Regions from separate parts of the Actinobaculum sp. 352 genome, predicted to be linked through region 2. Evidence: riboswitches for the same ligand, from Rfam matches in the RefSeq annotation. Region 2 holds a riboswitch; the other holds the start of a gene.

Region 1 (16,065 bases), on a different contig from region 2:
TACGGCGGGCACTGTCAGCTGGGGCCTGGACCGAAGTCAGCGAACTCGAGGATGCGCTAGCTGGGCTTTCAGGTGGGGACTTGAAGGCACTCGCCCGCGACCGTGAAGGCACTCGTGTTTCGGTCGTGTCGCTGGCAGAAGCAACAGATTTCCGTCTCATCGCTGGCAGAAGCAACAGACGGTTGCTTGACGGCGCGGCGGTAACTGTGCTCTGGCTATACCAGGTCCGCCCGAAGGAGCGGCTGACAAGGAGGTTGAAATGTCTATTGGAGAAGCGATTGCGAAGGCGCGGACTGTCCGCGGGATGACCCAGAGCGATCTGGCCGATGAGGTCATGGTGACGCGGCAGGCGGTATCGCGATGGGAGACCGGTGCGACCACGCCGGGTGTCGATATGTGTAAATTATTGGCAAGAGCGTTGGACGTGCCGGTTACGACGCTTCTTGGGCTTCCGCCAGCGCCAAACTGCCAGAGCTGTGGCATGCCCATCCCGAAGCCGGAGCAGCATGGTGCCGAAGCCGATGGAACCCTCTCGCAGGATTACTGCGCCTGGTGCTACCAGGACGGCACTTTCGTCGGTGAAGAGACCATGGATGGGCTGATTGAGTTCAGCGCGCCTTATATGGCCGAAAGTACTGGAATCACAAACGACGAAGCCATCTCATATATGACGGCGGTACTACCGCATTTGCGCCGCTGGAAACAGTAGTGATGCGGGGGCGGCGTTTCGGCGTCGGCCCCCACAACAGTCCAACTGACACGACGATGTCGACAGTGTGACGGTCGGCGTCTCGGCGTCGGCCCCCACAACAGTCCAACTCGCACAGTGGAAACGGTCCAACTCACGCAATGAAAATCGTCCAACTCACGCAATGAAAACAGTCCAACTCACCCAATGAGGTACGCTTTTCCTTGAGTTACCAGTTGTATGTGACTGGAGGAGGGGACGGTGACTACGCGCTACATGAGTCGCGTCCCAGATGACGCATTAGCGGCTCTTCTTGCACACAGCGGAGCTGTTCAGGTCAGGGGGCCCAAATGGTGTGGAAAGACGGCGACCTGCTCGCAAGTCGCGGCAAGCGCCATTTACCTTCAGGATCCCGATCGTAGCTAGTCATATCTGGCGCTTGCCGATGCTAAGCCTTCCGCGTTGCTAGAGGGCGCAACTCCGCGCCTTATCGACGAATGGCAGATGGCGCCGCAACTGTGGGACGCGATTCGGTTTGCTGTTGATCGCAGGGGAGAACCGGGACAGTTTGTTCTGACCGGTTCGTCAACCCCCACGGTTACGAGCGCACATTCCGGTGTAGGACGAATCGCAGCCCTCACCATGCGAACGATGAGTCTCTTTGAATCAATGGAATCCAGCGGCAGTGTTTCCCTGGAAGCGGTTTTCGATGGCGACACCGAGATCGGTGGAGTTTCGCTGCTTGTTGTGGAAGGAATCGCGCGGGTTTTGTGCCGTGGAGGCTGGCCTGCCGCAGTTACGGCTGGCGATACGGTGCCAGTGGGTCGGTTAGCGCAAACGTACGTTGAGGGGCCTATTCGCTCTGATGTTGCACGCATGGATGGTGCACGTCGTAATTCAACGCGTATGCGCGCATTAGTGCGGTCATACGCACGGCATATATCCACCCAGGCTGCACAGGCAACAATTGCGGCGGACATGGCCGCCGACGATGCTTCTATCGCGCCGAACACGGTGCGCGACTATCTTGATGCACTAACTCGTGCTTACGTTATCGAGGACCTGGCCACTTGGAATTCGGCGTTGCGTTCCCGCACGGCGATTAGAACAAGTCCGACTCGGCATTTTGTTGATCCATCCATCGGCACTTCCGTGATGCGTTGGGCCCCGTCCATCTCATGGCAGATTTTGAAGCTTTCGGACTCCAATTCGAGTCACTGGTTGTGCGGGATTTGCGGATTTACGCAGAGTTCCTCGATGGTGCGCTTTTCCACTACCGTGACAAGACCGGATTGGAAGCCGATGCCGTTGTCGTGCTGGCTGATGGGCGCTGGGCGCCGCTCGAAGTGAAAATCGGCTCGCGTGAACTGGACGATGCAGCCAAGCGTTTGCGACGTCTGCGCGAACGCGTGGATACTCGCCGCATGGGAGAGCCGTCGTTCCTGGGTATCATCACTGCAGGTGTTACCGCCTATCGTCGGCCTGATGGCGTGCTTGTGATACCGCTGGCCTGCCGGTGCCCGTGAGTCTGCGCACTTGAAACATGAAGTATCCACGGCCCGTACCTGCCCCTTATTCACAGCGCGAGTCCGCACGCTGGCGGACACGCACCGGAAGCCCGCCGCTTTTGTGTCTCACACCATGTGAGGCCGCGCATTTGTGGACATGTACCTCCGTGGCGACACGAATCTCGGCGTGTGGGCACGAATCGCCCGTGTAGGGACAAGTCTCCCCGTGTGGGTCCGAGTCTCCCCCGTGCGGGCGCGAATCCCACCGCCCGTGTATGACCGACCTTGGGAAGGTCGTATGCCTTACGGCACCGGGTGGCGTTTGTCGCCTCCGCTCCGGCAGCCGACCGGTTAAGCGGCTCTTCCGGTTAAACCTGGTGGCACGAGCGGTAGTCAAGCCTGTCGGACCCGGCGGCAATCAAGCCTCCTGGCCCAGCGGTAATCAAACCTGCTGGCCCGAGCGATAATAGAGCACGGCGATCTGCGTTCTGTTCCGCAACCCCAGCTTGGCAAGTATGGAACTGATATGGTTGCGCACCGTTCCCTCGCTCATGAAAAGCGCCTGGGCAATCTCGGCATTATCTAAGCCCTCGCTCACAGCTTCTACTACCTCGTACTCACGATCAGTGAGGCAATCGAACTCCGAGGCGCGAGCCGAGCTTCCCGGTAACTTCACACGCAGCGCCGAACTCTCCAGCACCTCTCCTTCCAGAACACGCATTCCGGCCATCACGGAGCGTAAGGCGGGTGCGATTCGTGCGATGTCTTGTTTAATGAGGTAGCCGCGCGCACCCATATGCAGTGCGCGGACGATGTATTCGTCGTCAGCGAAAGTTGTAAGAAAAACAATGCGTGCCTGCGGGTCTATGGCCAGAATCTGCTCCGCCGCTTCGAGGCCATCGCCACCGGGCATTTGGATGTCCATGAGCAGCACGTCGGGCTTGTTTTGCGCGTAGAGCGTGACCGACTCCGGGCCATTGGCCCCTTGGGCAACGACGTCGATATCCTCTTGCGCCGAGAGGATCGTGCTCAGTGAGTCGGCAACAATAGGATCATCGTCAACGATGAGTATTCTCATGGTGTTCCCTCTCCGCTGGTGTTGTGGCTCGGATGAGTTCCGGTCCTCGAGGCCGTGTAGCGGCACGAATCAGTTCCCAGTTTCGAACTAGCGCCAGACTTCAAAGCACTGCTACTGCCGGGTATAAGCGCGAGTATACCGCTGATGCCACTGGCTGCGGCACCGGCACCGAGCACCGCGGCGGCCTCGGGTACGAAGCGCAAGAGCCACGGCCACGGTGTGGCGGAAAGCTTGCGCACGCCCGCTGCAAGTGATGCGGGTAGAAGGGCGTGGTAAGTCAGCTTTGCAGCTGTGCGTTTCGGTAGGGCACGTGCACCCGCCGCAGCACCACCGAGCAATGCGATATAGGTAGCGTTGAGCAGTACCTGCCGCGACCACTGGTTGGGGATGGGAAGAGGCGGCGCACCGACGAGGACGCGGACGATGTTGTCAGCGAGACGTTCCACCAGGGGTTGACGGACGAGGAAATCGCCGATGTTGACCAGGAGTGCGAAACCGAGCTGCAAGGCAGGCAATAACACGAATACCGTCGTTGAACCGGGCACTTTCCCAACATGCAGATGAACCCACTGATCGCGAAAGCGTTTGCGAATCCAGCCGAAGCCGTACTCACCGCTTTCCCCGAGCACGCCTGTAACCGCCGGGCTGCCATCTGCCGGTACAACGTCGTGAAGCATGCGATGCAGAGCCGTTGGGGATAGGAACCGCTGCCCGTTCGCGGCGCCGCCGTTTAGCAGCATGGAAAGAAAGCGGCCCGCATCGGCGGCGGAGGCGTATGTGGCGCCGGAAGGAGCTTGAATCCAGGAGTGCGCCCCGGCAGGAAAGTCTCGTACCGGCAAAGGAAAGCCGAATATGCTCACATGCCCCACTGGTTCGCGGGGTGACGGCAGGAAGGAACGGTGGGCCCGGCTTGCCTTTGTTGCCGAAACACCTCTCTCCGCACTGCGCTGACGCGCGGACGGCGTCGGGGTGGATATGCCGCATGAATCTGCACGCTTGTGCCCGCAGTCGGCTTCTGAGCGGGGTGACATTGCTGGGTGTGCCGTCTCTGGGCACCGGTTTTCAACTGTGCTGTCGGCCATGGCGAGCGGTGTGAGAATACGTTGCTGCAGGGCGCCGGAGAAGGAAACGCCCAGGGTTGCCTCAATCACCTGCCCGAGCAGATTGTAGTTCTGATTCGCGTAGCGAAAAGCGCGGCCTCGCGCCAGCCGCATGTGCCCCGGGGTGGCGTCGGTGGCAAGTCCACTGCAATGATGGGCGAGGTCGACGACGGTTACATCCTGCGGTACTCCTGCCTGCGGCAGATATTGCGTGATCGGTGTGTTGAGGTCAATCGTGCCTTCCTCGGCGAGTTGTAGCAGGAGCGCGGCCGTTAGCGACTTACTTGTGGAACCGAGTATTACCGGATCGTTTGCGCCGAGCCCGCCGTATTCGACGGTGAGTTTGGGGCCATCTGGTCCAACAAGCTGCACGACGCCGCCGGGAACAGCCGTGCGGCGAAAGGTCGCCAGGACGAGCTTTTTGAGGAGGCGCTCATGTTCCGAACCGAGCCGAGGACTAGTCATATGGCCTCTTCCTCTTTTGCTTGGGGATAGTAGCGAATACTGTGACCGGTGCGGTCTTGATCCGCAGCACACCTCCCAGCGACTCTACCCGCTCCCGCATGGAGCGCACGCCCATACCCTCGCTATGGTCGAGTCGATCCTTTTCGCCGACCGTACCATCGTTTTCGACGACCAATTGCCAGAAAGCAGGGTAGTCGGTGAGCTTGATCTGGACCGAGCGAGCGTGGCCGTGGCGTACTGCGTTTGTCAGAGCTTCGCGGGCCACGGCGATAAGTGACTGAGCGACGGTAGGAGGCGGGGATTCGTTCAGTGTGCAATCCACGACGACGTCGTCGATCCCGCAGCGCTGGCCGAGCAGATTCAAAGTGACGGGGAGATCAACACCCTCATCTGCCAACGTGTGCACGCTGCGACGCATGGAGCCGAGCGCCTCGTCGAGCGTAGAGCCGACGTCGTCAAGCTCGCCCACTATCGCGCCGTCGTCCTTGTGCACGATCTGCAGTGCCTTGACACGGAAAATCAGCCGCGTGAGCAGATGGCCCACATTGTCATGGATATCGCGGGCAATCCGCGTGCGCTCAGCAAGCGTGGCCGCGCGAGCCTCGTAATCCTGGGACTCCACAAGCCGCGCATTGGAATCCTGTAGCTCGCGCAGTCTTTCTTGTAGGTCATCGCGCGTGGCGAATAGACGCGCGCGAATGACGTCGACTTGCGCCGAGCGTACGGCGAGAGTCGCCGCCAATACATACACGACGACGTAGACGGCGGACTCGACCGGGCGGTGTACGAGGATAAGGGGATACGGGACCAGCGCGGGCAGCCATCTATACGCCTGGCGTGAGAGCACGGCGGTGCGGGTGAGATCGTAGAGGACAAGCGCCATTCCGGGAAGGGAGAGTGGTGAGAAACAGCTGGCGGCAAGGTATGCGAGTGCGCAGATGGCGGCGATACGGGTGCCTGCAAAAGAAGAACTGAAACCACTGAGCGCAAGTGCGCTAAGCAGCCAGCAGATCTGCTGCGCATAAGGCTGCCCGGAAAGCAGTAGAAGGACGATGCATCCGACGAAGATCGCCGTCTTATCTGCCAATGGTCCCATGAGGAGATTATACGAAGGCTACATACAACCCCTGACAAAACTCATGGCTGCAAGCAAATCCGATGACAGGTTTCACTCCTCCTTAACATATCTTCCCTGCAATGATCGAGACGGCAGAAAGGAAAGGAAGCGGCATGACCGACATGACCGATCAGACGGATAGCGCCCAAGCGGTGAGCGTTAACGGGTTGGTGAAGCGCTACGGCGAACTGTTAGCGGTTGATGGCCTGTCATTGGGAATCGCGCACGGTGAGATCTTCGGGCTCTTGGGCCCCAACGGCTCAGGTAAGACGACCACTATTAACTGCATCCTGCAGCTGCTGAAATATGATCGCGGCGAGATTGAAGTGTTCGGGCGTCCCATCCGCGCTACCTCCTACGATCTGAAACGGCGCATCGGCGTTGTGCCGCAGGAAGTAGCTGTTCTAGAGGAATTGACCGTACGAGAGAACATTGACGCCTTTTGCGCTCTGTACGTACCCGACCGGAAGAAAAGGCAACGCCTCGTGGGCGAGGCCATGGACTTCGTCGGTCTGGGGAAGTTCGCGAGGTTCCGGCCGAAGAAGCTCTCTGGGGGTCTGCTGCGGCGGCTCAATATCGCCTGCGGCATTGCCCATCGGCCGGACCTTATCGTGTTGGATGAGCCGACGGTTGCCGTAGACCCGCAGAGTCGCAACGCCATCCTCGATGGGATCAAGAACCTCAATGCGCAGGGCGTGACCGTCATTTATACGAGCCATTACATGGAGGAAGTCGAACAGCTTTGCACGCGCATCATGATCATGGATAGCGGGCGAGAGATTGCGAGTGGCACCAATAACGAACTGAAAGCCATGATCGGCGTCGGGGAGCGGATACGCGTCGAAGTTCTTCAGCCGGAGAATCCGCGCCAACCCACCCTCGATGCGGTGCGTCGCATCCAACATGTGCGCACGGTTGCATGGGAGGCGCCGGAGCTGCTTATCGAGTGTACAAACGGCACGCATAACCTGGCCGATGTGCTGGGAGTGTTGAGCGCGGAGGGTATCGCCTATGGGCGTATCACTTCCGAGCCGCCCACCCTCAATGATGTTTTCCTGGAACTGACCGGGCGAGAGCTACGCGACGAGGCGGCCTGATATGTGGGCGACTTGTGCATATCAAATACTGAATCTTCTGCGTTCGAAGATCACCTTGCTATGGACCATGGGCTTGCCCATTTCGCTGTCGTTGATCTTCATGGGCATGTTCTCGAATCTGGATCAGGTGTATCGGGCAGAACCAATCGCCATCGGCATCGTGCACGACGAGGACTTCGAGCAGGCACCCGGTCTGGACGAGATGGTCACAGCCCTCGCCACCGGGGATGACCAACTCATTACGGTGTCATTCCACGAGTCTGTAGAGGAGGCTGAGAAGGCGGCGAAGGACGACGACATCCTCGGCTACATCGCCGTGGATTCCAGAGTTCCAGTTCTACATCTCACGACGAGAGGGAACGGCACGAGTTCCGCCCTTGTGCTGCGCGCGGTTCTCGACTCGTATGTTCAAAAACAAGCCGAATATGCGGCGCTCGCTGCGCAGGGGCTCGACCCACAACAGCTTGTTACAGCGGAAGTTACGCGAGTCTTTACCGAGCGCACCCAGGTGACAAAGACGGTGGTCAAACCGGCAACTCGGTACTACTACGCTCTGCTGGCTTTCACCTGCGGAATGGGGGCTCTGATGGCCCTCGAAGCCGTGCGAAACGTTGCTGGCCGTTCCTCGGCCGTCGGAGCGCGGCGGACCCTGGCGGGCATTCCACGCTGGAAGGTGCTGCTTGGCACCATCGCCGGTGCCTGGATCTGCATGTTCGGGTGCATGATCGTGGTGTTCATGTTCCTGAAGTTCGTCGCAGGAGTGCAATTCGGCTCTCGGGCGGGTTGGCTAGTCCTTGCCATCGCACTGTCGAGTCTTATGACGTGCGCGGGTGGATCAGTACTTGGAACGATTCGGCAATGCGACCCAGGGATCGTCTCCGCAATAAGCTGCCTGCTGTCGTTGTTCACGGGCTTGTACGGAGATGCTTCCCAGCGTCTGGCCAATATGGTTGAGCAAGGTGCACCACTGGTGGCGCAAATGAACCCGCTGTGGCAGTCGACGCGCAGCTTCTTGTCTCTGCTCTATTACGACGAGATGGAGCCCTTCGTGCGCAGTTGCATGGTTATCTGTGCCATGGCGGGTGTCTTCTTTGTTATCGCATTGATCCGCATGAGGAGGATGAGCTATGAACGTCTTTAGAACATCAATGAAGGTTGCTGCGGCTCACCGCTTATACATTCTCATCTACCTCGTACTGTTGAGCTCCTTCGGCCTGTTCATCGGAAAAGTGCAGGGTGGAGAGAACCTCGAAAAGGAAGTTGTCGACACGCAGCAATACACGGTTGCCGTGATTGACAGAGACAATTCGGCAATTTCGCGCGGGCTCACCGCATATGTTGAATCGATGGGGGAGGTAACGGATCTTGAGGACACCCCTCGCTCCATTCAAGATGCGACGGCACAAGACTATATTTCGTACATCGTGATTATCCCCGCGGGATATGGCGATAGCCTTCGCGCCGCTGCGAGTGAACAAACGGAGGTTCCTCTCCTCGATACGGTCGTCAACTACCGCTCCGCCGCAGGTTCGCTTCTTGATACTCGCGTTAATGGCTACCTGGCGCAGGTCTACAACTATCTCTCGCTGGCGGGCAGCAGTCCCGAGCAGGCGATTGCGCTGGCCGATGAGGCGATAGCACAAAGCGCCGATGTAGAGCTTGTGACAGCGGATGATCCACCGCTTCCGAACGGCCTGCGCGTGTTCGCCGAGTTCTCCATGTACCCGATGGTTGCTTTTAGCGTGGTCGCCATCACCATTCTGTTGATCGCATTGAACCGACGTCCTGTCCGTTCACGCCTCTCCGCAGCGCCGCTGAGTGGTACCTCGCGTAACGTCAGCGTTATGTGGGCGTGTCTGATGGTGGGCTTCCTCGGCTGGCTATGGATCTCGGCTCTGGGACTGGTCTTTTTTGGACTTGATTCTCTCGCAACATCAGCGCCCTCAATTGGGGTTTTGGGTCTGGCGCTGTTCGCCGTGATGCTCAATGGCATTGCCATCGGCTTCCTGGTTGGCCAACTCGGCGGAGGAGATAATGCCGCCAACGCGGTCGCCAATATTGGCGGTATGACGATGTGCTTCCTGGGGGGAGCGTGGATACCGCTGGAGCTCATGCCAGACGGTCTGACCACCCTGGCGCGTTTCACCCCGGGCTACTGGGCCAACGAGGCGATTATGGGGGCATCCCAATCTGGTGCGGCGAGCACGGGAACGATACTCGGCTATGTCGGCCAATGTGGCGTATGTGCACTGTTTGCTGTTGCTATCTTCGCCGTCGCCCTCGCAATCGGGCGGTCACGTGCCCGCGCCTCGCTGTAGCTTCGTCATTTGCCCACGGAAAGAGCGAAAGCCCGCAGCTCTCGCTCGTCTCAGGAGGGACTGTGAGATGAAGGGGCTGCCGGATCTGTTATCGTCACGGTCCCGGCAGTGCCATCCACGAGCAGCTCCACACCGTCGGGCAGAGAAGTGGCGTTGCCGGTTCCGAGTACGGCGGGAATCCCGTACTCGCGGGCAACAATCGCCGCATGAGAAAGCGGACCACCGGAATCAGCGACGACGGCCGCCGCGACGGCGAATAGCGGCGTCCACGTTGGGTCGGTGTAGGGGCACACGAGGATATCCCCGGGCTGGAGCCGCGCAGCTTCGTCCGGCGAGTGGATGATTCGCGCCGGGCCGCAGGCGCGTCCGGAACTGGATGGTTGGCCACGTAGAGTGTGCAACTCGTCTAGTGTGCTGCCAACTTCGGGGTCGCCGCGATCCAGCCACACGGACTGTGCGGTGGGGCGCACTCGCTGACGCCTCGCGGCGAGTGAAGAGAGCTGCTTATCAGCGTCGTCGAGTGCCTGCTGCACCTCCTCCATGTACAGGAACCGGATATTTGCAGGATCGTCGAGTTGTCCGCGATCAGCGAGGCGGCGGCTGATCTCGTCCATACCCGCCCGGGCGACGCAGAAGAACTCTTCGAGCATGTAGGCTGTTCCTTCGCGGGCAATGTGGCGTGCTTGAAATCGCCGCGCATTCCTCTTCCAGAGGAAACGCAGCGGCCGTGGAAGCCGGGCGTTGATGAATCGGGCAGTGTTCTCGCCGCGGGTATGTGGCGGTGTGGACAATGCGGGTGTGTTCTGTGGAATCTGGACCGGGTTGCCCCGCAGTGTCGTTGCCAGCAGCGTGTAGAAGGAACCAGGATCCTCCCGCCAGGATCTATTTGAGAATGGCAGATAGAGACGAGTGCAGCGAGCGCCGTAGGAAGCGAGGAACTCATCGACAAGTTCTTGGAACTGTCGACCTCGTTTACTACCGCTCAGCACAGCCGGTAGCCGGTCGGAAGGTGTGCCTGTCAGAAGGGCTGTGAGACCAAATTCGCGTGCTTGCTGCGCCAAGAGGCTGATTTGCGCGGTCATCGCCGCCGTTTTGTACGGAACGCCGATGAGGAGCTCCTCCGGTGTAACCTGCGGGTTCGCATGTACCAATCGGATTAGGAGCGAGCAGATCGTCCGGTTGACCACCAAAGGAGCGTTGTAGTTGAGGAATCGACTGGCAGTCAGGCGTGAGCACTCCGCCAAGGAAAGGTGAACCAGGTCCATGACCTCGCGGTCGCTCATCTCGCGCAGGCGCGTGACTCGTTGGAGCATCGCATCAAGGCGCGAGCGCAGTCTTGATTCCTCGTGGGTCCAGCGTGCAGGGTCGTGCGACATTCCACGGTGAAATAGGACAGCCAAGCGTGCCGGCGTGGTGAGAGTTGGACGCGGCGCCGTCATACGAATGCGGATAACCCCGGTGCCCTCGCCGCGAATAAGGGCGGCGGCCGAATCGACTTTCAGCCCGGCTGCTCGCATGAGCTCTTGAATTGCGTCCTGTATTTGATGCACAGCGAACAGGTCAAGCGGGAATGGTGCGGGGTAGTGTTCAATCATGTCGTCACGCAGTACTTTGCTTAAACGCGCCGCAGCACGTTCGTTCCTTGAGACGACGGCTTCTGTTGCGGTGGTGATGGGCCGCGTTTGCAACAAATAGAGTTCCTCCCCGCAAAAGGCCCATTCAATATCCTGTCCGCAGCCGTAGTAGGCCTCGACTTGCTCGCCTAAACCCAACAGGCGCATGAGTTGCTTATCCGTAATGCTCTGTCGGCCTCGGTCCTGCTCCGGCACAGTCCGAGTGGTGGGTGGGCTGCCCGGGGAGGCGTCAATTCGTGTTTCCTTGCGGCCTATTTCTCGGGTGAGCACGCCGGGTGGTCGTCGGGCGAGGGTGAAGGTATCCGGTGTGACCAGACCCGTGACCACCGATTCGCCCAGTCCGTATGACGAGTTGACAAGCATTGTGTCTTCGCTGCCGGTGACGGGGTTCCGGGTGAAGAGCACGCCGGCCGTATCGGCGGGAACCATGGTCTGGACGACGACGGCGAGGGCGAGAGCGTCATCGGGTATTCCCTGCGTTTTGCGATAGGCAACGGCACGATCCGACCACAGTGAGGTCCAACACCTGCGAACGGCATAGAGTACGGCACTTTCTCCTATAACGCCCAAGAAAGTCTCTTGTTGACCCGCGAAACTCGCCTCCGCCAGGTCTTCAGCTGTCGCAGAGGAACGCACAGCAACCGGTGGGGAACCAAGAAGGCGGTACGCAGTGCAAATCGCCGTCTGCACGGTTGGTGGAATGACGCTCTCAAGGATGCGGTTGCGCGCAAGGGACGCCCTGCCTTTGGCGGCATCCTCCCGGATCTGCGCGGTACTGCTACCTAGAGTCTCTCGATAGGCGCGCGTCGTGATGCAGAATCCGCGGGGAACGGGAAAACCGGCACGAGCGCACTCCGCCAGATGCAACGCCTTACCACCTACGCGTTGTGCGTTACCCGCGTCCGCCTCGTCAAACCATGCGATCATATCCGCCTACCTCTATAGTCGTAGAGCCTTGGTGGAGATTCTATACTTATGGAGGTGCCTCGTCGAGATAAATTGCGAACTGATTCCGGGCGGGTTCTTATAGGAGCGGATTCCATGAGAGGACGGGAGATGAGTGATCGTCGCCGGCAGATTGCGGATGCGGGGATTCATATTCTGTCAGCACGAGGGGCCCGCGCACTTACGCATTTGAACGTCGACCGTGAGCTGGGCCTCGCAAATGGATCGACATCGTATTATGCGCGAACTCGCCGCGACTTGATCAAACTGGTTGTAGAACGATTGGCGGAGCGAACGGTGGAAGAGCTGTCGGTGGAGGTTGCGACAGCCGCATGGAATGTGGAGGACGAGCGGAGCGTGGCGGCTCGAGTAGCCACTGGTCTGGCACGCTCGGCTCGCCGTACGGAGGATCATCGGGCGAGGATATTACTACTCATGGAGTGTCGCTCCGATCCTGAACTCTACGATGCGCTGCTGCGAGGGACTTCGGTGCGCGAACACTTCAGCCGCGAGGTGCTTCCGTTTCTCCAGAGCTTGAATGTTGCGGACGTGGAAGAGCGCGCTGCGGATCTCGCTGCTCTTGTTGATGCTCTACTGATGCAACGTGTGATCCGCAATGCGCCGGTGGATGAGGAACTCATCATCTACTCCTTCCTCTCCGGCTTGTCGCGTGTTACTTCTGCCGACTAGCTGACAGTGAGCGATTACTACGCTGAGTGCGAAGAATTCGCCCACGATCTGGCTGCGATGTCGGCGATCTTCGGCTTTTCCGTATGCTACATTTGACGCTTTTGAATGGGGCAGGCCGACGTCGTCAAGCGCGGAACAGGCCTGACGCAAGAGAGGCGTCCGCGTTGCCTTCGGCTTCGGTGGCGACGTTCATGACGGGACATGTTGACAAACAATAATCATGAAACGCCTGACATGTAGCAAGGTCTCAACCTTGATACTATGGGCACCTGTGACCGGTCCTTGGGGTTGTTTGTAAGGCAGATGACACCAATCGATGTCGATACGGGCAGTCCCATCCGGTTGGCCTTGACAATGCTGCTTTCCGTGTCGGTAACCGTCGGCATGGTGGCGCGGCGAGGCGTGATAATAACGGATACGTTCACCTACGGCAGTAGATCACTGGAGGAGACAATATGGCCGATCTGATGAGGCAGGTTACTGACCACCTGGAGGCAGCGCAGTCTGCGGAAGACGGCCGCAGTGCGGAACTTGTCGCACGCGACGGCGTGCTGCGGCAAACGATCATTGCGCTGCGTTCGGGCACACGACTGCGCACACACAACTCGCCGCCGGCGGCGTCGTTGCAGGTCCTTGCCGGAAAGGTGCGAGTAGAAATTGGTGACGAGCTACAGGGAGAGTTCAAGACGGGTGAACTGTGGGTTCTGACCCACGAGCGTCACTCAGTGCTTGCGGTTGAGAACAGCGCGTTCCTATTGACGACGGTGACGTCGACAGGCGAAGGGTCGCACGCGTAGGTCCCGCTACGCATCTCTCGCGTGTCCGCTGAGCGGATGTAGTCGACAGACGGCGCAGGCACTGCCATACTAAAAGAGTCATGTCCCGGGGACGGTGAAACTCCGTACCGGCGGTGAGAGTCCGCGACCCAGCCCGGAAGGGCTGGCTGATCCGGTGAAATTCCGGAACCGACAGTAAGAGTCTGGATGGGAGGAACATGATGTGAGTCATGCACTCCAGCATGTCGTTCGGTCGTTGACTGGCGCACATGCGGGTGTCTCTCGCTTCCCCGGGTCGATGAGGACACCGGGAGGATGAGCTGTGAGCAGTGCCCTGTGGCGGGCCGATGAAGTGACTGCGATGCGCGGCGCGCTTAATGCCGCTTGCAAGGGCGTGCGTGGTGCGAATCCTCTCGTTGGTGCAAGCATCATTGTGGACCAGCAGATTGTAGCCACCGGTTACCACCATGGTGCGGGCACGGCGCACGCCGAGGTCGAAGCTATCACTCAGGCGCAAGCTGCAGGCTATGACCTACAGGGTGCGACGGCGGTTGTCACCCTCGAGCCCTGCAACCACACGGGGCGCACCGGGCCGTGCACGCGCGCGTTGATCGATGCCGGAATCGGCCGTGTTGTCTACGCGGTCGCAGACCCGCACCGGCAGGCGTCCGGTGGTGCGGACTACCTGCGACGCTCGGGCATCGATGTTGTCAGCGGGCTATGCGCCGATGAGGCACGCCAATTGAACCGGCGCTGGCTGCGCGCGATTACGGAGAACCGCCCCTTCGTGACGGCCAAAATCGCACAATCGATTGATGGATTCGTGGCAGCCGCAGATGGCAGTAGTCAGTGGATTACGGGTATGGAAGCACGCCACGCCGGGCACGAATTGCGTGCGCAGGCCGACGCGATACTGGTAGGTACCGGAACAGTTGCCGCGGACAATCCCCGATTGTCCGCCCGCAACGCGCATGGTGTCGAACGAGGGGCGCAGCCGCTTCGCGTGGTTATGGGGCATACCCCGGTTCCCTCGACAGCGGCGTTGCGGGACGGGCGCTGGTGCCAACTGCACACGCATAACCCACAGGAAGCGTTGGCGCAACTTGCAGCTCGGGGAATCGAACATGTGCTCGTAGAGGGTGGCCCGACTGTCACGACGGCCTTTATTGCGGCGGAACTCGTCGATTCCCTCGTCATCTACCAGGCACCCATATTCTTCGGAACCGGTAAGCGATCTGTCGGCGATCTGGGAATCGCTACGCTCGCCGCAGCCCATCGTTTCGTACTTGATACACCCCCCGAGCAGTGCGGCGACGACGTCGTGCTACATCTATCACCGACACAATAAGGAGAGCAATGGCGAAGGTATCCGCGCATAATCCCCGCGCCGAACGGCTCACCGGGGCCGATTCGCACAATAGGAACGCCACGGCTTCGCATTCCGAACAGGCTGAGAGCACACCTACCACTACGCCATTGCGCTGCGGTAACAGGATACGGGCCATTGACCAGGACTTCGCAGATATTCACCAGACAGTGGCGGCATTCGCCGCCGGGAGGCCGGTAGTCGTCGTCGATGACGAGAATCGCGAGAACGAAGGTGATCTGATCATTGCGGGGGCATTGGCCACTCCGGAAACCGTAGGTATGTTGGTTCGCTACACCTCGGGTCTCATATGTGCTCCGATTACCCGGGAGCGTGCCGAGGAGATGCAACTGCCGCTGATGGTAACCGACAGCGAAGATCCTAAGCGGACGGCATACACCGTCAGCTGCGACGCCCGATTCGGTACCTCGACCGGTATCAGCGCGCATGACCGCTGTGCGGCGGTGCGGGTTCTGGCCGATGAGACCGCGGGAGCCGATCAGTTGCAACGGCCCGGGCACGTGCTCCCACTTATTGCACGTCCGGGGGGAGTGCTTGAACGGGCCGGGCACACCGAGGCTGCCATTGACCTGTGCCGCCTGGCGGGCCTTCCACTGGCGGCCGCAATCGGGGAAGTCGTGCACGACGACGGGTCCATGATGCGGCTGGACGCCCTGCGCAGTTTCGCGGCCGAACATGGTCTGCAGATTATGACTATTGAACGCCTGCAACAGTACCTGCGCCTCGCCGAGAACACAGCATCCCACGGCCTGAACAATAGTGAGGCCGGTAGCACTGGGTACGCGAACGAAGCCGATTATGCGGGGGCTCCTCGTGACGCAGGCGTTCGGCTTCGCAGCGTGACGGACCCGGCTATGGAACCCGTGCGCGATGGTCTTCCTGCCGCCGAGCATTCGGGAACGGTTGAACTGCCGACCGACTTCGGCGCGTTCTCGGCCGAAGCCTGGGCACTGGAGGGGGCCGAGCATATCTCCCTGATAGCTCCATTGCCGGATACCACTGAGGCGCCGCTGGTCCGACTCCATTCTGAATGCGTGACCGGCGATGTGCTCGGATCGCATCGCTGCGACTGTGGCGAACAACTGCATGCGGCGCTTGCGAAGATTCACGCAGAGGGAGGCGTCCTCATCTATCTGCGGGATCACGAGGGGCGAGGTATCGGCCTTCTTAACAAACTGCGTGCCTATGAGCTGCAGCAGGCGGGGGCGGATACCGTCGATGCGAACGAAATGCTAGGACTGCCCGTGGATGCGCGCTCCTAC
Region 2 (16,065 bases):
CCCTCATACTCGAAGGAGACTCTCCTGCGCAGTTGCACAGCGCGGGCGAGTTCCACAATATTCTCGCCCGTAGGAATTCCCGCATGCAGATACTCGGCGTTATCCTCACCCGTAGATGCCACGGCGAGTAGCTTCTGCAGCCCACTGGCAGCCAGCGACATATGCGGTGATCGGTGGTCGAGACCGCTCAGAATCGAACGGAGCAGCCCGGCGTCAAGGGCACTGACCGGTGTGGCGAGAGGTGCCCGCCCATCATAGTGATAGCGGTACTCGGAATCGGTGCTGATTGGATAGCCAGCTTGGCGCAAGTGTTGCAGATCCCGCTCGAAGGTGCGGCCGAACGCAGCATCAGAGCCGGTGGCATAGATGGACAGGGCGCGGATATCGTCCTTGGTGAGTGCACCGCGCGCGGACAATGCGGCCAGCAGGGAAAGTTGCCTCTCGTTGCGCTGCCGCTTCTCAGCGTTCTGCCGTGATGTACTTGCCACACATCAAGAGTAATGGACAGGTACCCTTAATGCCGTGATGATGTGGCGTAATGGTCGGATAGTTTCACTTGGGCGTGCCTGGGGAGAATCTCAAGAATGCCAGGTTGAACTCGATGATGGATCTGAGTACCGTGCACTGGCTTATCGCCGACTCGTCGGCACGCCCCGGGTAGGAGATCGCGCGCTGCTCGGCGCATCGGCCGTACACCGCGGCTTGGGAACCGGTGGTTATCTCATGGTCGTGGCCCTGCCCGACCGACTTCCCGCTGATCCGCCACCCGCGCCGGGGCATATTGTGAAGGCACGCTATACGCCGCTGCAGTATATGACTCTGGGTGTTGATGAGCAGGAGTCTCCATATTACGACCTGCTCTCGCAGGCGGACTCAATCGCCGGTATGCCTGTGGTGGTGGCGGATCTGCATTCGGCTCTGCCCGCCGTGGTTGCCGCAGTGCACGCGCACCGACCGCATGCTCGTATCGGCTACATCATGGACGACGGCGGAGCGCTTCCGGTGTGGTTCTCACAGGTCGCTTCCGCCTTAACCGCTTCCGGGGACATTCTCGGAACGATTTCCTCCGGCCAGGCTTTCGGTGGCGATCTCGAATCCGTGAACATTCATACCGCCTTGCTGGCGGCTCGCCTGGTGTGGCAGGCCGATCTGGCAATCGTCACGCAAGGGCCGGGAAACCTGGGCACGGGGACGCGCTGGGGATTCTCCGGAACACGCGTCGGTGACATAATCAACGCCGTCCACACGCTCGAGGGGCGTGCCATTGGATTGCTCCGCATGTCCAGTGGTGATGCACGTGATCGGCACTTTGGTTTGTCGCACCACACGACCACCGCTCTGACTCGGGTGGCCCTCTCCCCCGTTCTGTGCCCCGTACCGCGATTCGATGCGACAGACGAACTGAGCGCCTTGGTTGACTCCGGCACTCGGACAAAGATTGCGCGGCAGTTCAGCGAGCTCTTTGCCTGCCCGCGCCTGGAACGTCGCGATATTGCGACGACCGGCTTGACGGAAGTCCTGGAAGCCTCGCCTGTGAATCTGCGCACCATGGGACGGGGGCTGCGCGAAGACCCACTCGCGTTCCTTGCCGCAGGCGTGGCCGGCTACGCCGCGGCGCAACTCCTACCGGAGTCGACGGACCGGCAATAGGAGGAGACGTGCGTCTCCGTGAGTCTTAGTGCGCCAAGCCAGCGCCACGGTGACGGCAACGTCGGTAGACGCCGTCCTCGTGCCCACCGGTATGCAAACCGCGCGACACGACAACGCGAAGCAACCGGTGGCTTCGGATGCGAACCGCGTTATTTCCCTTCGCAGCGCTGCGTCGGCTAGATCCGGCAGGCAAGCACGGGCGTCACAATGACACCACGCGCACCTGCGGCGTAAAGCGCGTCCATGATGCGATTCATGTCGTCACGGCTGACCATGGCGCGAACCGCGTACCAGCCAACCTCGTGTAGAGGTGAAATAGTTGGCGACTGCAGTCCCGGGGTCAGTTTCACAGCTTCTTCCAACTGTGTGGCCGGGCAGTCATAATCAAAGATGACGTATTGCCTGGCAACCAACACACCCTCAAGACGGCGGTCAAGCGTTTCCAGGCCCTGCGGCTCTTCCCTATCCTTGCCGCGGATAAGTACGGCTTCGGAATGCAGAATCGGCTCGCCGAAGACCTCCAGACCTGCGGTGCGCAGCGTGGTTCCCGTTTCGACGACGTCGGCAATAAGGTCGGCCACACCCAACTGAACGGACGACTCTACCGCGCCATCCAGATGAACTTCGGTCGCATCGATTCCGCGTTCTTCGAGGAACAGCCTCACCAGGTTGTCGTATGAGGTGGCAACCCGCTTGCCGCGAATATCTTCCAGTGTGGAGCAGGTGCCCTTCGGAGCGGCGAAACGGAACGTCGACCGGGCGAAGCCGAGGGCGCGGTGTTCGACCGCGGCGGCGCCGGAGTCCAGAAGTAGATCACGTCCGGTGATTCCGACATCAACTGTTCCAGCGCCCACGTACACCGCAACATCGCGCGGGCGAATGAAGAAGAACTCGACATCATTATCCGCGTCGGTCAGCACCAGCTCGCGTGAATCACGCCGTTGCCGGTATCCCGCTTCGCGCAACATGTGGGACGCCGGTTCAGACAGGGAGCCCTTATTGGGGACAGCGATACGAAGCATGAAGAATCCTAAAGATAGCGGTAAATGTCATCGAGAGTCAGGCCACGTGCAATCAGCATGACCTGCAAATGGTACATGAGCTGAGAGGCCTCCTCGGCCAGTTCCTCATCGCTCTGATACTCGGCAGCCAGCCACACCTCACCGGCTTCCTCAACGATCTTCTTCCCAATGGCATGCACACCCGCATCTAATTCCGCCACGGTGCCCGATCCCGCGGGGCGCTCAGTAGCCTTCCTACTGAGTTCGGCGAACAGCTCGTCAAAAGTCTTCACGGGTATAGCCTACCGCTGTGCGGCTCGCGTCTTCGTAGCGGTCCAGCTAATCTCGCAGCGCCACATAGGCCTCGTTGGCCGGCACGGCTTCCTCCAGTAACCCATTGTCCTGCATGAAGTCGGCCATCGCAGTCCACTGTGCATCATTCTGTGATCCGAACACATCTGCGCCCGTGTAGAGCTGCAGGGTTTCGTCAAGCGTGATGGCAGCCGTAGCACGAACATCTTCTTCCGCCAGAGCCGGAACGTACTTCTCCGTGATGTTCAGTGCCTCCTCGGGATGTTCTTCGCAGAAATTAACGGCCCGCTCCAGCGCGGAGAGGATCTTCAAGAAGTCGCCCTTGCTGCCCGACAAGGTATCGGAAAGCGAGGCGAGTCCAACCCCGACCAACGGAAGGCCGCCATCGACCATGTCGATTGTGCGTACCTTCACTCCCGAATTCTCGATGGCGACTACGTCCGAGTTAATGAAGCCGATGACCGCATCAACCTCCCCCGACTTCAACGCCGCCGCCTGCGTGTAGCCGATGTACCGCACGTCGACGTCGTCGTCGCTGAGGTCGGCAGCGTTCATCATGGCGAGAAGTGCGTAATAGTTCTCGCCGTACTGGCCCGGTAGGCCAACGCTGTGGCCAGGAAGGTCCGCCGCCGATTGAATCGCGGAGTCTTCAGGCACGATAAGCGTCACCGGATACTGTTGGTACATGGTCGCCCAGTTGACGACGTCGATTCCGGTGGAACGCCCCTGCATCACCTCGTCTCCTCCGGCAAAAACGATATCCTCGTCGCCCGACTGCAGTGCGCCCAGGAGCGATTCCTGTGCGCCGTGATTGCGCACGGTGACGTCCACACCGGCATCGTCGAAATATCCCTGCTCGGCGGCGACGTAGAAGGGAGCGAATTGAACGTCCGGCACATACGTCAGGCCAATGGTGTACGTGGCCTGTCTTTGGCCGGTGGACGCTGCATCGCTGCTGCCTGAGCAGGCACTGAGTGCCAAGAGGCAGGCGGTCATGAGGGCGAGGATCTGTTTCTTCACTGCTAACTCGTTTCTAGTATGTGGGGAAGATGTGATTGTCCGACGGCGATGGCCGAGCTCGCCGGAAGGGGCGGAGTCGATTCCGGTCGGCAGGTCTCCCGTCGGCGGGTTAAGGTTCGCTACGGCGGAGTCGAGGGCCCATGCGGCAGTCACCCAGGATGCCGCGTCTAACTGATGAGGTAATTTGCTCTACGCTCCACCAGCAGCAACATGCCATAGATTGATACCGCGCTGATGGCCAACAGGATGATGATGGCAAAAAGTCCCTTTACATCCGAGGATTGTTGTGCCGTACCGAGCAGGAGGCCTAGCCCCTCACCTCCCATCACCATTTCTCCGACAATCGCACCGGTGATTGACAGCGTAAAGCCGGTTCTGATACCGGAGAGAATTGTCGGTGCGGCCAGCGGTACCTCAATACGTCGAATGAGTGTCAGACCCGCGGCACCGTCGAGCCGGGCTGCCCCGATAATCTCCGGGTCGATCTGCCGCACGCCGACCGATGTAGACACCGCGATTGGGAAGGCAACCATAATCGTGCACAGAACCACCACGGAAGCAAGGCCGTGTCCGATCCAGATGGTCAATAGCGGAGCGATGGCCACTGCGGGAATCGCCTGTGAAGCGGCGAGATAGGGCTGCGATATGCGCGAGAAGACGCGCGACTTGGCGATGGCATACCCCAGTGGAATACCCACGGCCGCGGCAATCATGCAGCCTGCCATGGCCTCCTCGAGGGTCACCAGCAGCGCACGCCACAAGTATCCCGATTTCAGGCCGGAGAGCAGACGAGAAACGGCGGCCTGCGGGGTGGGAAGAAAATGCTGATCGACAAGCGCGAAAGTGGACGACGCCCACCATAATGCGAGTAGCGCTAGCCCGAATTCCAGCGGCGGGAGCCACCCTCGCCTTAAACCCATCCGGCGTACCTTCCCATCCTGCAGCAGGGCGGAGAGAACGGACGAAGGTCATGCTGGCACATAGCCGCGATTCGTGCGCCTCCCATCCGGACTTTAACCGTCGGTCAGGGAATTCCACCCTGTCAACCGCTTGCGCGGGTCGCGGACTGTCACCGCCGGTTCAGATTTCCACTGACCCCGGAGCACGTTTGTGTTCAGGGCGATTATTGCACAGTATGGTACATGGGCCAATTCCGACTGCGGTACTGGTGCAGGTAAGAGAGCCACTGGGTCGCGGGACCCGAAATACTCAATGCGAGATTCGCGAGGTTCGACGCGCAGTTGCTTTACGAGACCGGAGCCGCCCAGATCAGTGTGTATGCGAGGCTTCGCGGGCCAGGCGTCGTAATTCCTCCACTTCGGTGTACGCATCGTCGGCTCGATACACGGCGGACCCCGCCACGAAGTTATTCGCTCCGGCTTCGGCGGCCTGAGTGATAGTTGCACGGGAGATTCCGCCGTCGACCTGCACCCACGTTTCCAGGCCTGCATTCTCGATGGCCGCGCGGGTGCGGGCAACCTTCGGCATCATCGACTCGAGGAATGACTGTCCACCGAAACCCGGCTCGACGGTCATGATGAGAATCATGTCGAACTCGGAGAGTATATCGATATACGGCTCGATTGCGGAGGCCGGGCGCAATGCCAGGCCCACCCGAGTGCCCTGGGCGTGGAGCTCGCGGGCAAGCCGAATCGGTGCGGCGGCCGCTTCAGCGTGGAAGGTCACCGAAGCGCAACCGATCTCGGCGTAGGCCGGCGCCCAACGGTCCGGGTCTTCGATCATCAGGTGCGCATCCACCGGTATTGGACTGGCGGTGACGGCGGCTTCGGCCACGGGCAGGCCGAGAGCCAGGTTCGGCACGAAGTGGTTGTCCATCACATCTACATGTGCGTAGTCGGCATTGGCTATCTTCGCAAGTTCATCGCCGAGATGGGCAAAATCGCAATTGAGAATGGACGGGGAAATAACAACGCTCATGCGCCAAGCCTACACGGGCACGGTGGCCCGGAAGGGGGCAAATGCCGTGCCGCTGTCTACTTCTTGGTGATCAGAGCCATGAACATCGCGTCAGTCTGATCTATATCCGGCCACAGCTGGATCATCTTGTCGTAACTCTCCACTTCTCGTATTGCGCAACGCGAGGCAATGGGAGCAGCATCGATAAGTTCGGCATCCGCATGATGGTTAAGGAAGGACGCAACGATATCGCGTGTTTCGGCACGCAGCGGAGAGCAGGTGGAGTAGACGAGCGATCCGCCGGGCCGCAGGGCCGCAAAGGCCGCAGCAAGTAATTCGCCCTGTAGCGACGTGAGCTCGTCAAGGCTGCGCTCTCGCCAGCGAGACTCGGGCCGACGTCGCAACGCGCCGACGCCGGTGCAGGGGGCGTCCACCAGGATGCGGTCGTAAACGCCTGGCTCTTGCGCTGCCAGGTCGCGTCCGTCACCGAGCCGCAAATCGACCAGATCGGACCAAGGCTCGACGGCATTCATGACTAGGTCAAGCCGGTGTTCCTGAATCTCATTGGCGTGAATACGAGCTCCCCGCTGCGCGGCGTAGGAGGCGAGAGTCGCCGTCTTCCCACCTGGTCCGGCACACATGTCAAGCCACAACTCGTCTGGTCCATGCAATGGCGCATGTGCCAGTAGCGCAGCAATGAGTTGGCTTCCCTCGTCCTGGACCCCGGCCTGCCCGTCCTGCACAGCCCATAGGCGATGCGGATCTCCCGCTGTCAGCAGCCGCGCGCTGGGCATCAATACGCCGGGGGCGCTGTCCATTCTTGCCCGGGCGATCTTCTCCGCAAGCTGTTCGGCGCTGATCTCGCGCGCCACTAGAGCCACCTTCGCCGGCTCGTTGTCGGCCTCCAGAACCTGCGGCAGATCGCCCGTATCGCGTCCATGAACAGGCAGTGCCTGCGCCAGCTCCTCCACAATCCAGCGGGGATGCGAATGCCACACAGCGAGGAACTCTTCCTCGGATGCAGTGCTGGAGCGCAGGATCTCCTCCCACCGATCTGCCCGTTCGCTGATTCGGCGTAGCACGGCGTTTACGAAGCCTGCCGCGCCCTGCCCGAATTCATTGCGGGCAAGAGTGACGGTCTCGTGGATGGCGGCATGTGGCGGCGTGCCCAGTCCAAGCAGCTGCTGGCATCCAAGCCGAAGCACATCAAGGAGTTCGGGATCGATATCGTAAATGCGGCGCCCTTGCGAACAACGGCCGATAATCGCATCCCAACGTCCGCGCATGCGCAATGTGCCGTAGCACAGATTCGTGGCGAATGCCGCGTCAAGGCGTCCCAGCCGAGCGCGACGCAGCTCCTGCGGTAGGGCGAGGTTCGCATAGGCTCCGTCCTCATCCACTGCGCGTAGCACGTCGTAAGCAACCTGGCGGGCCGGGTCTGTCCATTTCCGTCCGGGATGCCATCCACTTGGGCGTTCCGTCATGCTAGTACCTCAAATCCTGCGGAAGGAGACAAGTGCGCGCCGCGTAGCCAGTCAGTTGCCGCCATCGGCCGTTTACCTGCGGGGGCAACCGTTCCCAAGCGCACGGCGTAGCTACCGGTACCCACCAGGTCCTCCCGCAACTGTCCGGGGACGAGATCCGTTGTTCCCGGTACCGGCGTAACCGGTCCGAGTTTAATCCGCAGGTCCCCGAGCACGGTCCAGGGTCCCGGTGCGGGCGTGTATCCGCGGATCATGCTTTCGATCTGTTGCGCGCTCTGCTTCCAATCAACTCGAGCATCCGCAGAACTGAGAGCGGGAGCATAGGAGGGCTCGCCGCGCTGTGGTGTCGCTATAGCGGAACCGTCCTCCAGCGCCGCGAATGTTTCGACCAACAGATCGGCACCGGAATGGGCAAGTCGCTCAAGTAACGTACCGGATGTGTCGTCGGGCCGGATAGTCTCGCTAAGAGTCTTGAATACCGGTCCGGTGTCGAGTCCTTCCTCCAGAAGAAAGGTGGAGGCGCCGGTCCCCTCTTGTCCGGCAGCGATGGCGTACTGAACCGGGGCAGCTCCACGCCATTCCGGAAGTAAGGAAAAATGAAGGTTGATCCAGCCCTTACGCGGAACTGACAGCAGGTCCGCAGGTACCAGTAAGCCATAGGCGACGACGGCGACCGCGTCGGGCGCTAACTCGCGAATTGTCTTGCCGATATCCGCATCGCGCAGGCTGCGCGGTGTCAGCACGGGGATGCCGAGTGCTGTCGCCGCCTCGTGCGCCGCTGATGGGTGCAGCGTTCGCTTCCGTCCCCTGGGGGCAGGAGCACGGGTGAGTACCGCCAGCACGTCGTGTCCGGCCGCGATGAGGCGACTAAGCGAAGGAACGGCTGTCTCGGGGGTACCGGCAAAGATAATGCGCACGCGCCGATTGTACCGTCTAAGTGCGATGAGGGTTTCAAACGCAGTGCTGAACCATCGCGGCCGCGCGGCTATCGCTAGCGCCGGGGGCATGGATGTGAAGGGAGCGTGAAGTACCGGCTATACGGGGCGTCTGCAGCGCCGACTACAAAGAGGGATCGGCTTCAATGCGCAACGGGGATCCCAGGGAGGACGCCGTGTATTCGCGATAGCTGCGTCGTACGCTGGCTGCAAGCAAATCGGCGCGGGTACGGGACTGACGCAAGTAGACCGTCACTTCTCCCATCCGCCGTGCCGGGACTGGTCCCAATAGTTCAACGCCCCCGGCGAGGCGGTGCACGCCGCCGACAAGTAGCGCGTCAACTGGAATCTCCTCTCCCGGAGCCGCAGCCTCGGCTGGCGTGTTGCCTTCCTCCCGCCAGAGCGTTACCTGTGCTAGGGCGAGGAACTTCCGTACGTCCCGTGGCGCTCCGGAAATCCCGAACCAGCGGCTGGCAGGAGGTAGCCGCAACGTTTCGCGTTCTTGTATAGCATCGCCAGCACGCAGTCTATGTTGCCATTCGGCGAGTACGCGAGTGATCGCCGGGTCTGCACCTCCGGCCAGAATCACATGCCCTCCTTGGCGAGCCGACCGCACACGGATGATGACACGCGCCATACGACGCAGAAATTGCGTCTGCGCGTCGAGTCCCTGCCCCTGGAGGAAACGGGAATCAAGCACGACGGCCGCAGCAAATCCTCCCGCTGCTTCTGGCTCCGCATCCGGCGTGGCAACAACGAGACGCGGGCGTTCATTCACCGAAGCGATGATTCCGTCTGGTGCATGAGCGCCAGAAAGCACGATTCCGATGCCGGGAAATGCCCGTCCGATCTCTTCCGCGGTGCGATGCGAGCCGATGCGTACCGCACGCAGCTGGGCGCTGCCGCAGCGGGAACAACGCCATGCCTGCGCCTTCCAGCCGCATCGGGAGCATCGTGGTGCCTCCTGTGCCTGTGCGATGGACAACGCGCCAGAACACTGCGGGCAATCCGCATGCGTATGGCAGACGGCGCACGCGACGATGGGCACATAGCCTGCACGCGGGACGACCATGAGTACAGGGCCCCGTGTCAACGCTTCTCGAACTAGCCTGAAGACGGAGTCCGGGATGCGCGACCACGGTGTTCGCTCCCGTTCCCACTGCTCCGCAGCGCTGACACGCGGCAGACAGGAGCGAATGGCCTGTGGGGTTCCTTCCAGGGCCACCGCCTGCCCGGAGCCCACCAGAGCAGCTGATTCCTCACTGACGTAGGGCGAGAACACGAGCAATGCTGCATGTGCGGCCTGTGCGCGGGCGGTGAGCACACTGCGAACGTGGTAGTACGGCGAGCGGACCTCGCGCAGAGGCTCTGCCGCGTCGTCGACGACGACGCACATACCAAGATTCAGAACCGGCGCCCACACGGCTGCGCGAGTGCCGACAACGATCCGGGCCTGCCCGCCAAGAATCCGCAGGAAGGTGCCGTAGCGCTGCTGTGAGGCGTCCTCCCCCGACACAAGAGCTACGTCTTCTTGTAGCAGTTGCCGCAAGGTGATGGCTAGGCGCTCCGCATGCCGCGTAGTTGGTGCAATGACCAGGACCCCGCGGCCCCCGCGTCGAACTTCACTGATCGCGGTGGCCAGCGCCTCCGATCCTCCTGCTCGTCCGGGAAGCGCACAGCACACCGCATGTGGTGCACCGTGCCGCAGATGGTTGAGAAACGCATTACCACCGCGATAGGAACTCCACGCGGAGTCTGATGATGCGCCGCGCGCGGCCCCTTCCGCATCATATGCGTGAAAAGGAGCCTCCTCGGATGCCTCGCCGCTCGGGGCCTGCTCTTCTCCCTGCCGACTGTTCATGACCTGCAGGGCATCCCGCGTTATCGGCCCGTGCTCCTGAAGGTAAGCGCGTTCAGACCGCGCATGACGCTGCGGAACAGCCAGACGAAGGACGTCCGCTGTTGGTGCAGCGTGCGATTTCGCAACCTGTTGGGCAACCTCGTACACCTCCGGGCATAATACGGGCACCGGTGACACCACGCGCCGCAACGGACGCAGTCGACTCGCCGTCGTCGTGACTGAATCACGTGCGACGATAAAACCGGAGGCCTGCCGCCCTGCGATATCCACGGTGACACGGACCCCTACCCGTGCCGTATCGGCGAACCGTTCCGGGATCAGGTAGTCAAAGACACGGTCAAGATGGGGCTGTTGCAACTCAAGGTGGACATGCGCCACAGGATCGGGCGCCGACCCGGTGATTTCGCGTTGTGTGATGGGGATAGGAAGCAACACGCCCTGTTCCTGTGCCGCTGGCACGGTGCCGAGCCCGGGGAGTTCGGTCAGCCCAGGCAAAGCCTGCAAGGAATCAAGGCGCGCCTGGCCGCTAACCGATTCGGCTGACGCACCGTACTGTGGATTCCTTTCCATAGTGTTATTTCACCACGTGGCTCCGTCACATTTCAGGTTGGTCTCTGCTCATGCAGTGGCCTCGCACGGCACGTAGTCGTTGTGCTTCCGTTCCAAAAGCACTTACAAGGCGCGGAGCAGATCCTCAACCCGATCCGTCCTCTCCCAGGTGAAATCAGGAAGCTCGCGGCCGAAATGACCGTACGCCGCAGTCTCTTGATAAATCGGGCGTTTCAGATCAAGCTGCTCTATGATGGCAGCCGGACGCAGATCGAATACCTTATGGATCGCATTCTCGATCCGATCCACGGGCTCTGTTTCCGTGCCGAAGGTCTCGACGCGTACCGAAACCGGCCGGGCACGTCCAATCGCGTATGCCACCTGCAATTCACAACGTGACGCCAGCCCCGCAGCCACCACATTTTTCGCCACCCACCGAGCCGCGTACGCGGCAGAGCGGTCGACTTTCGATGGGTCTTTCCCGGAAAACGCACCGCCGCCGTGCCGTGCCATACCGCCGTAGGTATCGACGATGATCTTGCGCCCGGTCAACCCCGCATCACCCATCGGCCCACCAATCACAAACCTTCCCGACGGATTGACCAGGAGGCGAAGCCCCGCGGTGTCCAGGTGAAGATTCTCGTCTTCCAGCACCGGCTCCAGCACGTGGGTGCGCAGTGTGCCTTCCAGCCATCCGTGTTCGATCTCCGGAGCATGCTGAGTGGAAATGACCACCGTGGTCAGGGCGACAGGGTGGTCGCCGTCGTATTCGATGGTCACCTGCGTCTTTCCGTCCGGGCGTAGGCCCGGTACGACACCGTCCTTGCGGACGTGGGTGAGGCGTTCGGCCAGGCGGTGCGCCAATTGTATAGGTGCAGGCATCAAGGTGCGAGTTTCACGGCAGGCGTAGCCGAACATAAGGCCCTGGTCACCGGCCCCCTGGCCGTCAAAGCGATCCAGTCCGACTCCTTTCTCACGCTTCTCCAGCGACGTATCCACGCCATCGGCGATATCCGGAGACTGCTGGCCGATTGACAGAGTGACACCACAGGAGCTGCCATCAAAGCCCACGTCGGATGATGTGTAGCCAATCGTCCGGATGGTCTCACGCACCAGAGCAGGAATCTCCACATAGGACTCTGTGGTGACTTCGCCTGCCACGTGAATAAGGCCAGTCGTGGCCATCGTTTCCACAGCTACACGGGACTGTGCATCGTCTGTCAGCATGGCATCAAGAATGGCGTCGGAGATTCTGTCACACACCTTGTCCGGATGTCCTTCGGTAACGGATTCCGAGGTGAATGGCATCGGCATGTAGTTCTCCTTGTAGCGGTGGTGGTGGGTGGCGTCGTGAAGTGGACGCTTAGGGGCGTTCGCGCCAGGCGACAATGGCGTCGAGTAAATGGCGAGACATCGCCGATTTGGTTCCTGAGGCGGTACCGAGGATATTGCCGTCGCGGTCGACAATCGTCACCGTGGTATTAACCGGACCGAAGCCGCGATCAGTACCGACCTCGTTGATGACCATGAGATCTGCCCCTTTGCGGCGAGCCTTGTCACGTCCGTACTGCAGCACGTCGTGCTCGCCATCCCCTGTTTCGGCGGCGAACCCGACGATCATCTGCCGTTCCCTGTGCCGCTGGTGGGCGAGCTCGGCGAGGATATCGGAGTTTTCGACCAAAGTGAGGGTAAGCCCCGTTTCGGTTTTCTTGATTTTCGCGTCGGCCGTACGGTCAGGCCGGTAATCGGCCACGGCAGCGGCCATGATGAGGATGTCGGCATCACGTGCGGCCGCATGCATCGACTCTCGAAGCTGCGCCGCCGAGACAACAGGAACGATGCGGGCGCCGGGCACGCGGGCCAACACCTCGGAGGTTACATTCGCGGCCACCAGGGTCACATCGGCACCTCGCTGTGTCGCCGCAGCTGCTATCTCCGCGCCGAATATACCGGTGGACCGATTGCCGATGAAGCGAACCGGATCGATGGCCTCATGCGTTCCGCCGGCGCTGATTGCTATCTTCAGGCCCGTGAGGTCGCGCGGAACACCGGCTAGTCGTGCCTGGACGAGCTGCGCGATCTCCTCCGGCTCCGGCATTCGCCCGGGTCCGGAGTCGGGACCGGTCAGTTGTCCGACGGCGGGCTCGACGACTTCAATACCGCGTCGGCGCAATGTTGCCACGTTGTCTTGTGTCGCCGGATTCAACCACATTTCGCTATGCATAGTCGGCACGAGCATAACCGGGCACGTCGCCGTTAGTAAGGTCGCCGTCAAGAGGTTGTCCGCCGTTCCGGCCCGGACCTTGGCGATTGTATTCGCGCTGGCGGGTGCCACGACCACCAGATCTGCACTCCGGGCGAGACTGACGTGCTCCACGCCTGCCGCGTTCTCGGTGACCAAGGTGTGAACCTTCCGGCCGCTGAGTGCCTCCCACGTGGTTCGGCCAACCATATCAAGCGAGGCCGGGGTTGGGACCACCGTGACGTCGAGACCCGACTTCTTCAACAGCCTGACCAGCGTACAACTCTTATAGGCAGCAATGCCCGCCGTGACGCCGACGATCACATGATGCGGGCCGTCCCCCCGGGCGGCCCGAGATTCGCTCACTCGGACTCAGTTCCCCACTCGATCTTCTCGGCGACAATCTCTCGCAGAGCGACCGACAGTGGTTTATCCTCCGGACCTGCTTCAACAAGTGGTCCGAAATGACTGATGTTGCCATCCCCGCGTGTCATCTCCTGGCGGTAGGAATTGATTTGACGCGCACGCTGCGCGGCATACACGGCTAGCGCGTACTTCGAGTCGACTTTCTCAAGCAACTCGTCAATGGGCGGGTTCGTGATGCCCTCGGGCTCGGGAACGGTACCGAACATGTTATTCCTCTCCTTATGTGCAGCTATAGATTCTACTGCCCGAGCCCCATGATGCGAAGTAGCTGGTCCGTGGCACCCGACACGGAATCGTTGATAACGACGTGATCGAATTCGTCGCGGGCCGCACGTTCAACACGCGCGGTTTCCAGGCGGCGCTCTTGCTCCGCCGCATCTTCGGTACCACGCCCCCTGAGGCGGTGGACAAGTTCTTCCCACGACGGTGCGTCGACAAAGATCTGTTCGACATCTGGCCACGAACGCCGGATCTGCCGTGCTCCATCCAGGTCAACTTCTAGAATAGGGATCCGGCCCCGCGCGAGCATGTCAACCACAGGCTGCCGCGGCGTGCCGTAACGATTCCGGCCGTGGACGATAGCCCATTCCAGCATTTCGCCGGAGTCGATGAGACGGTCGAACTCCGCGTCGGAAACGAAGTGATAGTCAATGCCTTCCCGTTCTCCGGGCCGAGGCTGTCTAGTTGTCGCGGAGACCGAAAGCCAACACTGCGGCGCCCTCGCAAGGAGATCGCGAATAACCGTGCCCTTGCCCACCCCGGAAGGGCCCGCCACCACATACGGAATCACCGCGGTCGAAGCGCCGCCATCTGAAGCACCCATGCCTCAATAGTGCCATGATCGCGGGACGCCGCGGAATTCATGCATGGTTCGGTCAACTGAACCGCTTGATAAGAGCCTCCCGTTGATGACGTCCGAGTCCAGCGATGCGCCGGGACTCAGAAATGCTCAGTTCGTCCATGACCTGTTTCGCCTTCGCGGTACCAACACCCGGCAAAGAAGCGATAAGGGCCGAAACCCGAATCTTGCCTAACACAGGCTCCGAGGCGGAGAGTTCTATAACTTCCGGAATCGTCATCTTACCCGCTTTAACATTACGCTTAACCTCGGCGCGGCGCTGGCGTGCGGCAGTCGCCTGTTCGAGAGCAGCTGCGCGCTGCTCATCAGTAAGCTTGGGAAGTGCCATCTCGGTCTCCTTGATGTCCTACCCCGCAGAAGCACCTGCGGTAAGGCCTTTATAACCCACTTTTTGCGCGTTTTCGCGTGTTTCTGCGCGTTAGGAAAAAAGCCGACGCCGTCGCGAATATCTTCGCAGGTCATCGCGGTGCGACTTGGTGAGCGCGAAAAAACCTGAAAGATACGTCAGAAATAATGTGCATCCAATTGTGAACATAGTTGCAAAGAACTGGTTACGATAACGTAACCAGCCGAAGAGAATGTGTCTGTACCTCGCGGTCAGTCCACAACCTCGATATCCGTTAACACATCCATGAACGCTTCTCGTAGCCCGTTGGCATCCGGTCCTCCTGCGAGCACCGAGCGTGATGCCGATGCCAGAACACGTGGATTGGATGCGCCGAAGACCGCACGTAGTTCGCTCCCACCGGCGCCCTGCGCGCCGACACCGGGAGCGAGAATCAAGCCGGGAAAGTCGGCGAGCTCGATACGGAGCTGACGCGCCGCGTCGGCGATGGTTGCGCCAATGACGATTCCGACCGGTCCGATTCCGGCCGGACACAGCTCCCGATCCCACCGAGCCACCATGTCGACGACGGTTCTCGCCACCGATTCGCGACCATCGCCGGCGTGCTGAACGATGGCTCCTTCGGGATTTGAAGTCAGCGCGAGTACAAAGAGTCCCCTCCCGCGTGATGCGGCTCGATACGCCGTCTTCTTCAATGAAGCCGGTCCCAAATAGGGAGACACAGTGAGGGCATCGGCACGTAATGACCCTTCGAGGTAGGCGTCCGCGTAGGCGTCCATGGTGGAACCGATATCGCCGCGTTTAACGTCGAGAATCGTCGGTACGCCGACGGCCCGCGCAGCCTGTAGTACCTCCTCCAGAACCGCAACTCCCTGTGCCCCGTGTCGTTCGTAGAACGCCGACTGCGGCTTAAACGCGGCAACGTAATCACCGAGCGCATCGATGGTGCGTAAAGAGAATTCGCGCAGGCCGACCGGAGTGTCAGGCAAATCCCATCGTTCCAAGAGACTGGCGTGCGGATCGATGCCCACGCACAGCGGACCTCGTTCGCGCATACGTTGACCGAGGCGCACGCCGAAGTCCGCCATTTCCGCACGGTGATCAGCCGTCATACCAGGCGCTCCTCGCGTTCCTGATCGTAGTTCTGCAGGGATTTCACGGCGAAACTCCTCTTCCGGCGGGCGGCAATTCCCTGCACTGCCGCGGCAAACTCCTGCACCGTCGTGATAATCGGCTTATCCGCCGCCGTCGTGGCAGCGCGGATGGAATACCCATCACGCCGCGCCCCAGGCGTGTTCGGGGTGTTGACCACCATATCGATGTCACCGGAGGTGATGAGATCGACGATTGTCGGACTACCATCGGGGCCGCGCCCCTCTGACTGTTTTCGCACCACGGCGGCCGGCACGCCGTAGCGGCGTAGCACGGCGGCGGTTCCGGTGGTGGCCACAACCTGGAAACCG

The links. Region 2 has a riboswitch for FMN ahead of EKN07_RS09795 (ABC transporter permease). Riboswitches for the same ligand answer to the same signal wherever they lie in the genome.
Region 1: linked by a shared signal. The riboswitch ahead of ribD (bifunctional diaminohydroxyphosphoribosylaminopyrimidine deaminase/5-amino-6-(5-phosphoribosylamino)uracil reductase RibD) and the one ahead of EKN07_RS09795 (ABC transporter permease) in region 2 are both predicted to bind FMN.

What each region holds. Positions count from the first base shown of each region.
Region 1 covers NZ_RQSN01000001.1:329,915-345,979, forward strand. Annotated here, with positions in the region: gene EKN07_RS01375 (zinc ribbon domain-containing protein) at 260-709, shown strand; partial or broken gene EKN07_RS12920 (hypothetical protein) at 1,193-1,294, shown strand; gene EKN07_RS12925 (DUF4143 domain-containing protein) at 1,867-2,214, shown strand; gene EKN07_RS01385 (response regulator transcription factor) at 2,639-3,274, opposite strand; gene EKN07_RS01390 (serine hydrolase) at 3,271-4,839, opposite strand; gene EKN07_RS01395 (histidine kinase) at 4,832-5,935, opposite strand; gene EKN07_RS01400 (ABC transporter ATP-binding protein) at 6,070-7,053, shown strand; gene EKN07_RS01405 (ABC transporter permease) at 7,055-8,194, shown strand; gene EKN07_RS01410 (ABC transporter permease) at 8,181-9,371, shown strand; gene EKN07_RS01415 (PEP/pyruvate-binding domain-containing protein) at 9,422-11,932, opposite strand; gene EKN07_RS01420 (TetR family transcriptional regulator) at 12,062-12,640, shown strand; gene EKN07_RS12445 (hypothetical protein) at 12,944-13,108, shown strand; gene EKN07_RS01425 (cupin) at 13,096-13,437, shown strand; FMN riboswitch at 13,514-13,640, shown strand; gene ribD (bifunctional diaminohydroxyphosphoribosylaminopyrimidine deaminase/5-amino-6-(5-phosphoribosylamino)uracil reductase RibD) at 13,739-14,764, shown strand; gene ribA (GTP cyclohydrolase II) at 14,773-16,065, shown strand, end outside.
Region 2 covers NZ_RQSN01000009.1:9,220-25,284, reverse strand. Annotated here, with positions in the region: gene EKN07_RS09820 (WYL domain-containing protein) at 1-488, opposite strand, end outside; gene EKN07_RS09815 (DUF3866 family protein) at 526-1,650, shown strand; gene hisG (ATP phosphoribosyltransferase) at 1,827-2,672, opposite strand; gene EKN07_RS09805 (phosphoribosyl-ATP diphosphatase) at 2,681-2,944, opposite strand; gene EKN07_RS09800 (ABC transporter substrate-binding protein) at 2,991-3,983, opposite strand; gene EKN07_RS09795 (ABC transporter permease) at 4,151-4,903, opposite strand; FMN riboswitch at 4,974-5,092, opposite strand; gene rpe (ribulose-phosphate 3-epimerase) at 5,253-5,921, opposite strand; gene EKN07_RS09785 (transcription antitermination factor NusB) at 5,978-7,384, opposite strand; gene fmt (methionyl-tRNA formyltransferase) at 7,381-8,301, opposite strand; gene EKN07_RS09775 (primosomal protein N') at 8,444-10,750, opposite strand; gene metK (methionine adenosyltransferase) at 10,853-12,043, opposite strand; gene coaBC (bifunctional phosphopantothenoylcysteine decarboxylase/phosphopantothenate--cysteine ligase CoaBC) at 12,093-13,337, opposite strand; gene rpoZ (DNA-directed RNA polymerase subunit omega) at 13,334-13,603, opposite strand; gene gmk (guanylate kinase) at 13,636-14,220, opposite strand; gene mihF (integration host factor, actinobacterial type) at 14,273-14,584, opposite strand; gene pyrF (orotidine-5'-phosphate decarboxylase) at 14,854-15,714, opposite strand; gene carB (carbamoyl-phosphate synthase large subunit) at 15,711-16,065, opposite strand, start outside.